Regions from separate parts of the Paraglaciecola sp. T6c genome, predicted to be linked through region 1. Evidence: predicted binding sites of a transcription regulator. Region 1 holds the regulator's gene; each other region holds the start of a gene.

The links. The regulator LexA, encoded in region 1, represses DNA repair genes until DNA is damaged. The targets are predictions, from matches to a motif close to TACTGTATNNNNATACAGTA.
Region 2: the regulator LexA is predicted to act here: its motif matches at 2,258-2,277, upstream of PATL_RS01840 (acyl-homoserine-lactone synthase).
Region 3: the regulator LexA is predicted to act here: its motif matches at 2,262-2,281, upstream of PATL_RS18370 (putative DNA modification/repair radical SAM protein).

Annotation. Positions count from the first base shown of each region.
Region 1 is NC_008228.1:5,108,588-5,113,209, forward strand. Features, by position in the region: gene ctaD (cytochrome c oxidase subunit I) at 1-142, opposite strand, end outside; gene coxB (cytochrome c oxidase subunit II) at 153-1,283, opposite strand; gene lexA (transcriptional repressor LexA) at 1,686-2,309, opposite strand; gene plsB (glycerol-3-phosphate 1-O-acyltransferase PlsB) at 2,503-4,622, shown strand, end outside.
Region 2 is NC_008228.1:415,681-420,302, reverse strand. Features, by position in the region: gene PATL_RS01860 (hypothetical protein) at 1-212, shown strand, start outside; gene PATL_RS01855 (hypothetical protein) at 239-454, shown strand; gene PATL_RS01850 (hypothetical protein) at 481-696, shown strand; gene PATL_RS01845 (hypothetical protein) at 745-951, shown strand; gene PATL_RS01840 (acyl-homoserine-lactone synthase) at 1,542-2,135, opposite strand; gene PATL_RS01835 (hypothetical protein) at 2,364-3,311, shown strand; gene PATL_RS01830 (helix-turn-helix transcriptional regulator) at 3,308-4,054, opposite strand; gene PATL_RS01825 (ATP-binding cassette domain-containing protein) at 4,278-4,622, shown strand, end outside.
Region 3 is NC_008228.1:4,309,604-4,314,225, reverse strand. Features, by position in the region: gene PATL_RS18380 (hypothetical protein) at 1-43, shown strand, start outside; gene PATL_RS18375 (TIGR03915 family putative DNA repair protein) at 95-889, opposite strand; gene PATL_RS18370 (putative DNA modification/repair radical SAM protein) at 906-2,147, opposite strand; gene PATL_RS18365 (GAF domain-containing sensor histidine kinase) at 3,090-4,283, opposite strand.

The DNA of each region.
Region 1 (4,622 bases):
ACATGATAAATGCGAACCAAAGGTACAGCGTGCCTATGTCTTTGTGGTTTGTCGTGTACAACCAGCGCTTAATACCTGAAGGGGGCGCATGATGCTCGTGATGATCGTTTTCGTGATGGATCGTGTCGGTTACTGTGCTCATGATCGTCTCCCTACTGCCCGTTTAATGCAGCGTTAATGTCTTTCGCCTGAACTAGATCACCCGTATCGTTACCCCACGCATTTCGCTCATAGGTAATCACTGCGGCAAGTTCTGACATTGTTAACTGTTTAGCGAAGGCGGCCATTGCGGTACCTGATTTACCGTTAAGCACGATATCAATATGCGCAGCCATATCGTTCAGCGCAATGTCACTCCCTTTTAATGCTGGGAATACCCCTGGCAACCCTTCACCATTAGGCATATGACAGGCTGCACATGCAGAATTGTAAATTTTTTGACCATTGCTCATGAGCTCTTCTTTGCTCATGTTCATTGCTAGTAATCTTTGCTCTTCAGCTTTTGCCTGTTCTTGGATGGCTTGACGCTCGCCTATCCACTTATCATATTCGGCGGGCTCTTTTGCGATAACCACAACCGGCATGAACCCGTGATCCTTTCCGCATAATTCAGCACACTGCCCACGGTAAATACCCGGTTCATTGACCTTAGCCCAAGCATCATTAATAAAACCTGGATTAGCGTCTTGCTTGATTGCGAAGTCTGGTACCCACCAAGAATGAATAACATCGTCTGAGGTAATAAGAAAACGCACACGTTTATCGGTAGGGATCACCAAAGGTTGGTCTACTTCTAAGAGGTAATTAACACCCTTGTCTAATTTACCTGTGATTTCATCGGCTTGAGTTGCCATGCGAGAATAAAATTCGACGTCGTTATCCATGTACTTGTAGTGCCACTTCCATTGTGACCCTGTTACCAACACCGTCACTTCCGGTTCACTGGCATCCTCCATAGCGATCAACGTTTTGGCTGCAGGGATAGCCATTACAATGAGGATAATAAAAGGGATGACGGTCCAAGCGATTTCAACTTTAACACTCTCGTGGAAGTTTGCAGGCTTAGCCCCACGAGATTTACGATGAAATAAAATGGAGTAGAACATAGCGCCAAACACACCAACAGCGATAACCACACATATGATGAACATCAACATATGTAGGTCATATACCTCGGCGCTGATATCAGTCACACCTTTGCGCATGTTTAATTGGTACTGATCTAAGTCGGACACTGAATCTGCAAAAGCGGTGCTGCAATTAAATGCACCTAACATTGCCATAACACTCAACGAAATTTTCTTCACTCGACCCCCTGCTTGTCAAACGCGTAAAATAGTGGTGATAACCATCAAACTCTACGTTCTAATTTATTATTGTAAGGTTCAGCACGCGACAAGTTTTGTTACTGACTTGTTAATCGTGTAACAAGCATTACTCAAAATAGGGGGAGTAGTCCAGTTTTTTTGTATATTTTATATTCAATTGACCAAATTTTAATCAGCCTATCAGTGTGTTACGTTAACAACTCAGTAACAAACACATAGATTAAATGATATGCGAAAAGGCAATATGAGGTAGGTAAGATGGGATGTTTTCATGGAATAAAATAATATTTTCGAACTCCATTGCGAAGCTCGAAAATGATCAATAATGTAACAGCAAACTGCCTGAAAAATGTTCAACTACATCCAGTCAGCATTACGAATAACACCCACAGCGATACCTTCGATATTAAAAGGCTGCGTCGCTAGATCGACTTTAATAGGTTGGAAATCCTCGTTTTCAGCATGTAGTACGACTTGTCGACCTTTTCGCTCAAGCCGTTTAACGGTTACATCTTCATCTACTCGCGCAACTACCACCTGACCATTATGCACATCCGTTGTTTTATGCACGGCCAGTAAATCACCATCCAAAATACCAATGTCTTTCATACTCATGCCGCTAACTCTAAGTAAAAAATCAGCGCTGGGTTTAAATAAACTTGGGTCAACTTTGTAATGCATTTCAACATGCTCTTGAGCCAAAATGGGCTCACCGGCGGCAACACGACCAATAAGCGGCAAACCTTGGTCTTCTAATTGATCTTCTAAAGGCTCAGTGAGCCTGATACCTCTTGACGTGCCGGGCAAGATCTCAATTGCTCCTTTACGAGCCAGAGCCTTGAGGTGTTCTTCAGCCGCATTTGCCGATTTAAAACCAAGGTGCCGTGCTATTTCTGCACGTGTTGGCGGCATGCCTGTTTCTAGCATGGTGGTTTTAATCAGTTGCAAGACTTCTTCTTGTCTGGGAGTTAGTGGACGCATACACAGCCTGTTGTTTCATACAGTTTAACTGTGAGTATATACAGTCGTTGCTAAATCTCAAATTTTTCTTCTTTGTTGTTTATTAAAGGTAATTTTCTATAAGACCTCTGACCTGTAAACTGATTACGCGGGGTGGAAAAGCCGAATAACGTGGTATCCTATACAGGTCTTTCATTATCTAGGTACCACTCTTATGGCATGGCTGCATAAACTGCTGCTGACAATGATATCTGTTCCGCTAAAATGGCTGGTTAAAGTTAATAGCATTCCTACAGATATAGCGACCGAACTTGGGATCGATAACACCAAACCCATTATTTATCTATTGCGCACACACTCGGTCACTGATCAATTTGCTTTAAAAATGTCTACCAATTCCCTAGGCTTGCCTAAGCCCTCCGAGCCGGTGCAAATCGGTGGTAAGGAATTACCCGCATGTTTGTTTTTACAACAACCACGTTCTTTGCTTACTCGAAAAGTGAAGATCACCAAAATTGCAGATGATGTTACTCGTCTGTTCCAGCTCCACAGAGAGCACCCAGAGTTAGACTTGCAAATCGTCCCCGTTTCCATTTTTTGGGGCAGAGCACCCGGCCGAAAGCTATCCGGCTGGTCAGATATTATCGCTAATCAGGTATCTCCAAACTGGTTACGTAAGTTTTTTATTGTGCTGTTTTTAGGTAGAGATAACTTCGTTTGTTACAGCAAGGCTGTATCCTCTCGCACCATGGCAGATTTAAAAGGCAGTGATGAAGAAATAGGCCACAAGCTTATCCGCTTAGCGGGCACGCACTTTCATCGTCGCCGCCAAAATCTCATAGGCCCAATGTTACTCGAACGACAGGAATTATATAACGCAGTATTGGGCGCAGACTCTGTTCGCCAAGCAGTTAGCGACGAAGCGCGCAGCAAGAAGCAGTCAAATCACCAGATACAAGCCAAAGCGAAGAAATATGTCGATGAAATTGCCGCAGATTATCGCGAAGGGTTAGTAAGAATTGGCGACCGCTTACTCACAAAAATATGGAACAAAGTATACAACGGCATTGAAGTAAAACATGCCGATAAAGTCAGGGCGTTAGCGCAAAATGGCCACGAAATTATCTACGTGCCGTGCCATAGAAGCCACATGGACTACCTCCTTTTAACTTATGTCATCTATCACGAAGGCTTAGTTACACCGCATATTGCTGCGGGTATCAATCTCAATTTTTGGCCGATTGGCGGAATTTTACGAAAATGTGGCGCATTCTTCTTACGTCGCAGCTTCGCCGGCAACAAGCTGTATACCGCGGTATTCAGAGAGTATTTAGAGCTACTTTTCAACAAAGGCTATTCCGTGAAGTATTATCCTGAAGGAGGCCGAAGTCGAACAGGTCGCTTACTACCGCCTAAAACAGGTATGTTAGCCATGACCCTTCAGGGACTGATTAAAGGCATTAACCGCCCCGTCAGTATTGTACCTGTGTACATTGGCTACGAGCACGTTATGGAAGTTTCAAGCTATTTGAAAGAGCTCAAAGGAACAGACAAAAAGAAAGAATCTTTTTTTCAGGTGTTCTCCGCGGTACGTAAGCTGAAAAACTACGGAAACGGATTTTTAAATTTCGGTGATCCAATTAATTTAAGCAACTTTCTTGATAGCGAAGTGCCAGATTGGCGTGAAGCACAAAATTTAGAACCCGATAAAAAACCACGTTGGTTAACCCCTGCCGTGAATACCTTAGCCAATGATGTTATGGGCCGAATCAACCAAGCGGCCGCTGTCAGCGGTATGTCACTGTGCGCCATGTGTTTACTTTCCGCTAAGAAGCATGCAATGGCACAGGATGAACTTGAACGCGCCATTGACGACTACCTAGACTTGTTAAAGGCCGCGCCTTACAGTGACTTATCTAGCATCCCTGAGCTTGATGGCAAAGCATTGGTAGAAAATACGTTAAAGCTAAATAAGCTCGAAGTATCCCAAGACAGCTTTGGCACTATCATCTCCCTAAAACGCAAAAATGCGGTGGCATTGACCTATTATCGCAATAATATTTTGCATTTGTTTGCCCTACCTGGCTTAGTCAGCGCCATTGTATTTGCCCACAAAGGCTTGGCAAGGCCGCAAGTCATCTCCCTCGTTGGCCAGCTATATCCTTTGCTGCAGCGCGAGCTGTTTATTTATATGAGCCACGAAGAAGCGATGAATTATACAGATCGCTTACTTAGCACCATGATCGATATAGGTTTGCTGCGCGCTGAAGATGACACGCTGTGCCCGCCCGCTGCCACTAGCAAAGCGTTTTATTCATTCTGGTTGCTGAATCG
Region 2 (4,622 bases), 490 kb from region 1:
AACTTAACTTCGCAACCCAAGGCGTAAATTTCATCGCATTCACTGGCTATGCACTGGTATATGACGCGCAAGAACTAGGTGACTTAACTGCCGCAGTAAACACCGATCTTATGAATGTACTCGCTGACAAAGTGGACCCTGCATTACTTGATGCAGCGACACATGCAGCCAATAGCATTAACGACCTCGCTAGCAACGTATCTGTTAGCTAATAACACACTAAAAAAGGAGAAACACCATGCAACTTAACTTCGCAACCCAAGGCGTAAATTTCATCGCATTCACTGACTATGCGCTGGTATATGACGCGCAAGAACTAGGTGACTTAACTGCTGCAGTAAACACCGACCTTATGAACGTACTCGCTGACAAAGTGGACCCTGCATTACTTGATGCAGCGACACAAGTAGCCAATAGCATTAACGACATCGCTAGCAACGTATCTGTTAGCTAATCACACACTAAAAAAGGAGAAACACCATGCAACTTAACTTCGCAACCCAAGGCGTAAATTTCATCGCATTTACTGACTATGCGCTGGTATATGACGCAAAAGAACTAGGTGACTTAACTGCTGCAGTAAACACCGACCTTATGAACGTACTCGCTGACAAAGTGGACCCTGCATTACTTGATGCAGCGACACATGCAGCCAATAGCATTAACGACATCGCTAGCAAAGTTTCTGTTAGCTAATAAGTGACCTGGCGGTGCAAGCCGCCCTTAATTTAAAAAGGATTCTTTATGAAAGGCTCGGCATTTTCAGTAAACGGTGTACACTTTTATTCAATGACAAACTATTACTTCATTGTAAAAACAGATGAAGTAGAAAATATAACAGCGATTGCAAACTCCGATTTGTTAAATCAACTCTATGACAAAATCGATCCGCAAATTATGGATGCTGCTACACAAGCTTCTGATTTGATTAGTTCAAGTACTTTGGCTTAGCATATACGGCGCCAGTGGTAATTTGAATCCTGGCGCAGTCTTTCACTCATCATCACGCTTATTTTCCCCACCGAATGTATATCAGCAAACGATAATTTTTAATATTTCGTGCCACCTCAATTTTGAAACACATATCAGCACCCTGACTTATCATCATTCGCTAAAGGCTGAAGGCTGAAGGCTGAAGGCTGAAAAAGTAAACGCTCACTTACTAAAAAAACCACAGTTACTTCAATGATATAGGCGTACCTAACTCAGTCACCTTTTTGTATGCAGTAGCTTATGTTCATGAAGTCGAGCTTCGCTTGCGCAGCTGTAGATTAGTTAAAATAGCCTAGGGAACTGCATTAACCTGTTTAAAATGACAATACAAGCGCTTAACAGGATACAGACAACACTGTTCACCTATCCCTTTTTATAAGGCATAAGAGCGTTTGAGAAATGATCTAAAACACCATTTCAATAGATTATATTTATTAAGATATTTGATATCTATTTCGGGGAAAATGAGAAAACAGTTGGGAAGTAAAAAAGATGAATGTTCGGGCGACGTACAAAAAACGAGCGCCCAATAGTATAGGAATATATTGTTAATGAATAGGATTAATATTTAAATTGTTGTCCACTTTAACCCATAGGGCGACAGATTTCTCTACCCCAATTTGCATCGCCTGACCATCTCCCATTCTGCGCATATTTACGCCCAAATACCGAAGAATTCGCTCACAGGCCGTGGTGGTTACCAGTACATAATCTGTAATGCCATTTTTAATCGCAAATGAATAAAATGAACTTACTAAAGCAGCTGTATCTTCGCTTGCGACTCGAGCAGATTTCCCTGTTCTATTTTTACTAATAGCAAAGCGACTTATTTCCCAAATATTTTTTTCCTCAGGTGCTAACTCCCCTCTCAATAACTCTGGGAATATATCTTTTAGCATATAACTTTTTGTTGTTGGTATTGCACGCCATCCACCAACAATATCATCGCTCTCATTCAACATAGCAATATAACTTGGCTGCTGGTTATCAAAAAAGTCTTTTTCCAAGCCTTTATCAGATTCGACATCCCAACCTAATCGCCCTTTAAAGACTTCAGATCTTAATTTGAACATATCATTAATTAACTCTGGATTACGTCCAAATTCATTATTGTTTTTATCTATTACTTTTATTTGTCTCATTGCGTTGAACCTAGTTTAGTTAACTTGCAACTAAGCATATTCAACGAAATTCAATAAATTCAGCTATCACATTTTACAGTAGGGTTTTAATCATTGTCCCTAGCCTAATTCCAATAATTTTCTCCTGTAGTATCTGACAGTATTTTTATAAAACACCGTCAGATCTAACAGGATATATAAAAATTTAAAGCAGCTAAAATATCGAAATGGAGTTAAGTGGATACCGCAATGAACAACAATATTTTTGCCTTACGTTCTCGCTGTTTGTCGTTAGTAATAGATAAAGCAGCGTCTATTTCACATTATTGTGGCGCAGCTTGGTTATTTTGTCTTAAGGGCAAGATACTAAAGCTTCAAGGAAGCACTCAGCTGGAATCTGAAGCTCTGCTACTGAGTCAGATAAAGGCAAGTGGTGCCGGGGCAGACCTTTACTTGTCCTTGCCTCCAAATGCTTTGATTAAGGATAGTAACGCACTGGTTAAAAGTGCCACCGACGCAGGTATCGTCAACATTCTGTATCCGCGTATACCTGCTCATTTTAGGTTTAGTGACAATCATAAAACCAATTTTCTTTCTAATAATATCAACGTTATTGCTATCAACAATGCCTTGATGGATCTCGGGACGGTTATAACCATGCAGACCAACGAACAAAAGAAAAGGCCTTGGATAAGTTGTATCACGTGTGCTGATCTGTCGGGCAGAAAAGCGGATTTCTCTACGTTTGATGGGGATATAGAAGCGATCAACTATATAAAAAGGTTGGTTGGCAATATGGAGTTTGTAGCTGAAGAGCCCGGTTGTTTGCCATTCAATGTCAGCAACACAAAAAATAATGCTAACCAAGCTGTTCAACATCACACTGTCAATAGTTTACTGGACGTGAAGAAACTTTTAGCACACGCGTGCGAACATAAGATGACCTGTGGACTGATCATTGTTCACACTGATTTAGCTAAAGAAATGATCGTGAGTGGCCTCGTCGACGAAATGATTTATTATCTATGCTTACACCAGACCGAACTCGAAAATACTCAACCGATAAACTTACTGAATAACGATTGGAAAATATCCAGCAGCTATCACTTCAGTAAGGGGATAAGGTTTAACGCTCGTCCTGAATCTGATATGACTAAACAACAATTTAACAGTGAGCATCGTTTATACCTAAATTAGATATTTGGTTTAATAATGCCCTTCTTAATCGCTAGCGCGACAGCATGCTGTCGATTAATAGCGCCTAGCTTGGTGTTTGAGTTACCTAAGTGAAATAAAACTGTTCGCTCAGAAACATTTATTATCTGCGAAATTTCCCAGGCAGTTTTACCTTCACAAGCCCAAAACAGGCATTCAAGTTCTCTTTTCGTTAGCTCCCGTCTATCTGTTTCGTCGCTTGCACTTATCTCAAGCAGAACGTATCGCTCGAATAAGTGCGTTGCAAATGTGTGGCAAAACATCTGAGCGTTATCTAATACTCTATTCGCATCGGAACGTTCATCTATCGCTACACTGAATACGGCGATATTCTCAGAAGTAGATCGAATAGGGATGCTTAGCCCATTGTACAAGCCATATGCCGCTGCTTTTTCGAAAACGAGCAAACCTTTAGTAGAAGAAAAGTCTTGGTACTCAACGAGTTTGTCCCAGCGGATAGGAGATTGCTTTTCAAAGATGTATTTAACAACAGGGTCGTTTTGTTGTTCACTTTCCTTAAAGTAAAACTCGAGCCATTTCTCTGGATAATTCGAAATAACTCTAATCGTCGGTGAGTATGAGGATGTTTGCCCGATGACGCCCAATAAATAAAACGGGATATCAATTAGCTGACAGAACCTTTCGCAAGTTTCCTTTAGAGCATCAATTGAGCTACTTTCGTCTACACTTTCTAGTAATTCGTAGAATTCTTCGACTTGCATCATCCCTTCCTTGCTGGAAATGTTTTTAGATTTTAGTCACGAAGAGTGCATTTGCGTCATTAAGCATGTAGCACTCGTTCATTTAATAACCAAGCTAGCAAAAAATGGTAAGTAAAACTACCAAAAGATCACACTATTAATCTGCAAACCTGTCAAAAGTAACAAGTAGGAAGTAGCACATAAGCTCCTACAATAGGGGTTCTGTAACCTACAGAGGTCACGCAATATGTTAAACGCAAGGTTTCCAAAAAAACAAGTTCAGCTGGAAATACAAAAATTAAGCAAGTCGTACGACGAAAATCAAACAGCGCTCAATAACATAAGCTTAACGTTAACTCCTGGCATAATTGGATTAGTCGGATCAAACGGTGCCGGCAAATCGACTCTGCTTAAGTTAATTGCGCAGTTGGAGCGTCCCAGCTCTGGCAGCATCCAATTAAATGGCCAAGATGTGGCAGATTGCCCGCACTTAATCAGGCAACGATTAGGCCTGCTCCCGCAACACTTTGCTGTCTATGAAAATTTAACGGCAAAACAATTTTTGCAGTATTTAGCCGCGGTTAAACAGGTG
Region 3 (4,622 bases), 800 kb from region 1:
AAAAGATGGCAGTACTAACGAAGATATAAAAGCTGAGGAATAAAACTGGAAGTACGTAACATGAATATTTCTGAGCTACTAAAAATCATCGAAATTAGCGTTTATTCCCATCGATAATCATTTTGCGAGCTCTTGCATCTGAATTTCGAATCATATCGTCAATCAGTGCTGTTTCAGGCATGTTCTTCCAGTACTTTTTGGGCATTGAGCTTAGCATCGCGCTCTTTTTGATACGGGCGGGATTAAATATATTAGTGTAATAAGTGAGCCAATATTTTTCGATACGGTCTTCATCAGGACACACACTCGGGTCGGGATTATCTTCTAACACTAGCTTTTCAGTGTCCCAATGGGCAGCCCTATAAGGCGTCAGTATCGACCAGCGCATATTTTTAAAGCGAGTTTGGAAGAAGTCGAGTTTAACCTCTAAGCTGAAATGCTCGGGTTCATACCAAGCGATAAAGTGCTCTTGTCCGTCAAGCGCAACTTCTCTAAACCTCAAAAAAGCACTCATTTTGTATGCATCACGTTTTACCGCTTTGGCTAAAGTAACAAGCTGCATTATATCTTCGTCAGTTTTTAGCTGAATAAGGTTTTTGTTCTCGAAAATAACGCGCCATAAAACCCGATAACACAGTGCGAAGCGGCTAGCATCTCGATGACACAACGCGTATTTAAAAAGCATTAATATTGACTTGGGAATGGTGTGTTTCATTTGCCCTTTAGGGGCCGCAATAACCTCTTCAGGATGGCCAAACAAGTCGTCCTGTATGGACTCTGAAGTTTGCCAAATAATGTTTTCAGGGGAGATAGCTTGCGCTAAACATTCTCTTGATGCTTTGCGCCACTCGTTATATCCGGGCACGGAAGTGATGGTAATTTTTTTCATCTTGAGGCTACGTCGTTTAGGCGCCGAAGAGCTCAAACTGTTTTGGCTGTTTGAACTGCAGCTCAAAATTATTGCTATCGAGTAAGTGAATAGCAGGTGAGTAATCATTCACAGTAATAAAAGGTTTTAGCTTTTGTAATGGCAAACGCATTTTAGTGAGATCCATCCAGTTAAGCTTTGTATAACGGCGGATCGCTACAATTTTTTGTACGGTGCGCGCACCAAGACCAGGTACTCGTAACAACATCAGTTTGTCGGCTTTATTCAAATCGATGGGGAATACATGACGATTGCGCAATGCCCACGCGAGTTTAGGATCATGGTCCATATCAAGCATGTCATCGTGCAAGATTTCATCAAGATTAAAGCCATAAAAACGCAATAGCCAATCAGCCTGATAAAGACGGTGCTCGCGGATCAAAGGCGCTGGCTTGAGCGGTAAAACCTCAGACGCATCAGGTATTGGCGAGAACGCAGAGTAATAAACGCGGCGTAGCTTTTGTTGGCTATAAAGTTTAACACTTGTTCCCAAAATGACTTTATCGTTTGAGCCATCGGCCCCTATGATCATTTGAGTAGACTGTCCGCCAGGGGCAAAGCGAGGTGGACGTTTGCCGGTATGCGTTTTATCTACTTTATGCTCGGCTATTTTGTCTTTCAGAGTATTCATCGAGCTATGAATAGCGCCGAGGTCTTTTTCTGGCGCGTATTTATTTAATGAAGGCTGGGTCGGCATTTCTACATTAATGCTAAGCCTGTCGGCATATAAACCCGCTTCAGCCTGTAGTTCAGGCGAGGCATTGGGAATTGTTTTAAGGTGTATATACCCCTTGAACCCGTGATCGATACGTAACGACTTTGCAATACGCACCATGCTTTCCATTGTAAGGTCAGGGGAACCGACGATACCTGAGCTAAGAAACAAGCCCTCGATATAGTTGCGCTTATAAAAATTCAGTGTCAAATCTACCGTTTCTTTCACAGTGAAACGAGCACGTTGAACACTACTTGATACTCTATTGATACAATAGTGACAATCGTAAATACAGTAGTTCGTCATTAGTATCTTTAGTAATGAGACACAGCGGCCATCAGGGGTAAAACTGTGGCATATTCCTGTACCGCCAGTAAGCGAACCAATGCCCGTTTTATCAGTTTTCCCAGCCTTGCGTTTACCTGCCGTACCGCTTGCACATGATGCATCGTACTTAGCTGCATCTGAGAGGATCTCGAGTTTTTGAATCAGTTTGTCATGCATCGCAGATTATTACTTTCTCTTAGCAAATACACAAAAGCGGTCGATTCTGTCAGAAATGATGAAACAACACGTGTGTATCCGTTATTTGGTTTTTAAATTATCTTAGGGTTTATATCATGTATAAATATACAGTACAATTTGCATTCTAAATTAAAAGGATTATTAGTAAAAAGGGGCAGAATGCTTTTTAATAGGCGAGACGGTTGCCGCAAAAAGTACTCAGACCCTATCACTGCTTACCCCATCACAGCCCTTAACCTAAAGGGCCTGTTATACACATTCTTTTTCACCACCTTTGCAACGAAACGCACTTTCAACAAACTTATAAATAGATCCGTATTTAAAATTTCGTAATAGCTCGGACCGACTTCAAGGTGGATATTCCGACAACAAGAATTTAAGTACTTTAAATCAGGCCGGTTGCGGGTTTTGACAAGAATATTGAACGCTGAGAAGGAAGCGGCGCGCTAAGTCAGTTGTTAGGCAAGCGTCTAGGTTTAGGTAGGTATGAAATGTGTTCGTTAGGGGAGCTTCAAGCGCATTTTAATAGCGACGTTATCCCTTTTTGGCTATCGCTCTGCTAGTTTCAAAGATAGGGTAGGGCGCAGTGTCACCTATCGAGTTTACAGTGTTTCATTTAGGCTCGTGTTTATAACGTTGATTGGACAAGTTTTATATTGGTGTTGCTGACGCCGTGTTGTTTTGAAAGCGTTAGCTAGGCCTATCTTAAATTTTCTCTCATGCTTTGAGCTGGTTTTCTCTTGGCTTTATTTGGGAGTCAAAATGGCATTCCAGCGTAATACATGGGGGCGGCACGATATGCCTTTATCAAGTCGTATTGGGCAGGGCTGATGACAGCCCTATTCAAGATTTTTAGTCGTTTTAACAGGCGAGTTAATAAAAAGTAGTTAAAACAATAGACGCGCTAGACATCATCATTCACTAACCTTCAATCGCATTCATGCCAATAGTTGCCTGAAACGTGAACGTCGTTCTGCTGTCGTCTGAGCAAACGGATAATGTACCGTCATGAGCAGAGGTGATTTGGGAAGCAATAAACAAACCCAAACCTAGGCCGCCGGTTTGCTTGTTGCTTTCATTGCGCCAAAAAGGTTGAAACAGTTTATCAATCACCTCTGGTTTTATTGGCTCGCCGCCATTACTCACGCTCAGTGAGAATAGTCCGCTCTCTATCTGTGATGTCACCTCAATAGCTTGCTGCGGGTCGCCATGCACAATGGCGTTGATTAACAGGTTAGATAGCAACTGGGCGATTCGCTCAGGGTCGCAATTAACCGAGCCCTTGATATCAATGTGAGTCTGTATTTCACGCTGGGGGTGCAGCCCAGAGAGCTCATCAACGGTATGGGTAAGAATATCTTCTAGGTTGTTCACCGTCTTAACGTTTAACTGCATGCCGTTACCCATTTTACCTCGGGTTAGGTCCATCACATCGCTAATCAAGCGTTTCATTCTTGTTGCGCTGCTGTCCATGCGTGCGAGTATTTTTTGAGAGGTGGCGTCCGTTACTTGGTCTTTTAAAAAACTGACCCCCATAGTCAAAGCAGATAATGGTGTTCTTAAGTCGTGCCCTAGAATGGCAATGTACTGCTCTTGAAGTTTGGCCGCTGCTTTCTCGTTGAATAACTCGGATTGGGCAGTGATGAGCTGTTCGTCAACTTCAATCTGGCGAGAAATCAACTCAGCGAATGACTTAATTTGTTGTTGAATCTCAACCGTTTTCAACTTTATCGGTAGGGGATCTAAACCGCACAGCGTGCCGAAAAAATCACCGTCTTTATTGTAAATGGGAAACGAAAAGTAGCTTTCAAACCCATACATGATTGGAATTTCGCTTTTGCTGTAGTGATCATCTTTTAGAGCATGTTCAATAACAATCGGCTGAGTTGACCTTTTTACCTGAATGCAAAAGGTGGTAGATATATCAAGCTCGTCACCGGGAAGAAGGTTGAAGTTGACTTGATCGAATACCGCGCAGGTCGTCCACTTCTCATCTGTAACCCGTGCAATGCAAATGAAGCGCAATCCGGTGGCATCTGACAGCATCTTCATTATATGCGGCACAGCTTCTATAGACTGGATAGTCTGAATGTCTTTTTCAATTAACGCGTTCATTACGTACTCTTTGCTTTTCGCTCTTTTGGCTTATGACTGTTTACGACCTGTATATATTGTCATTCTATGGTCGATAAATCACTGAAGATTTTTAGTCATAAATGTCGGCGGTTTAACCGCTCTGCCACTTCGGCGGGATATTTAGTAAAACCAAATGACTTCTTAAATGACATTAAACCGTTTACTTCATCTTAAGTCTCTCTTTGAGAGAAAAAATTGTTGATATTGTCAGTTAGCGTTTATATCTATGGCCACTTTAACAAGTCTGTTCGCAAGTTCATTTTTCAAGGTATTTGACACAAGTTTCGCAAACATATTGCATTAAAACATTACTTAAAT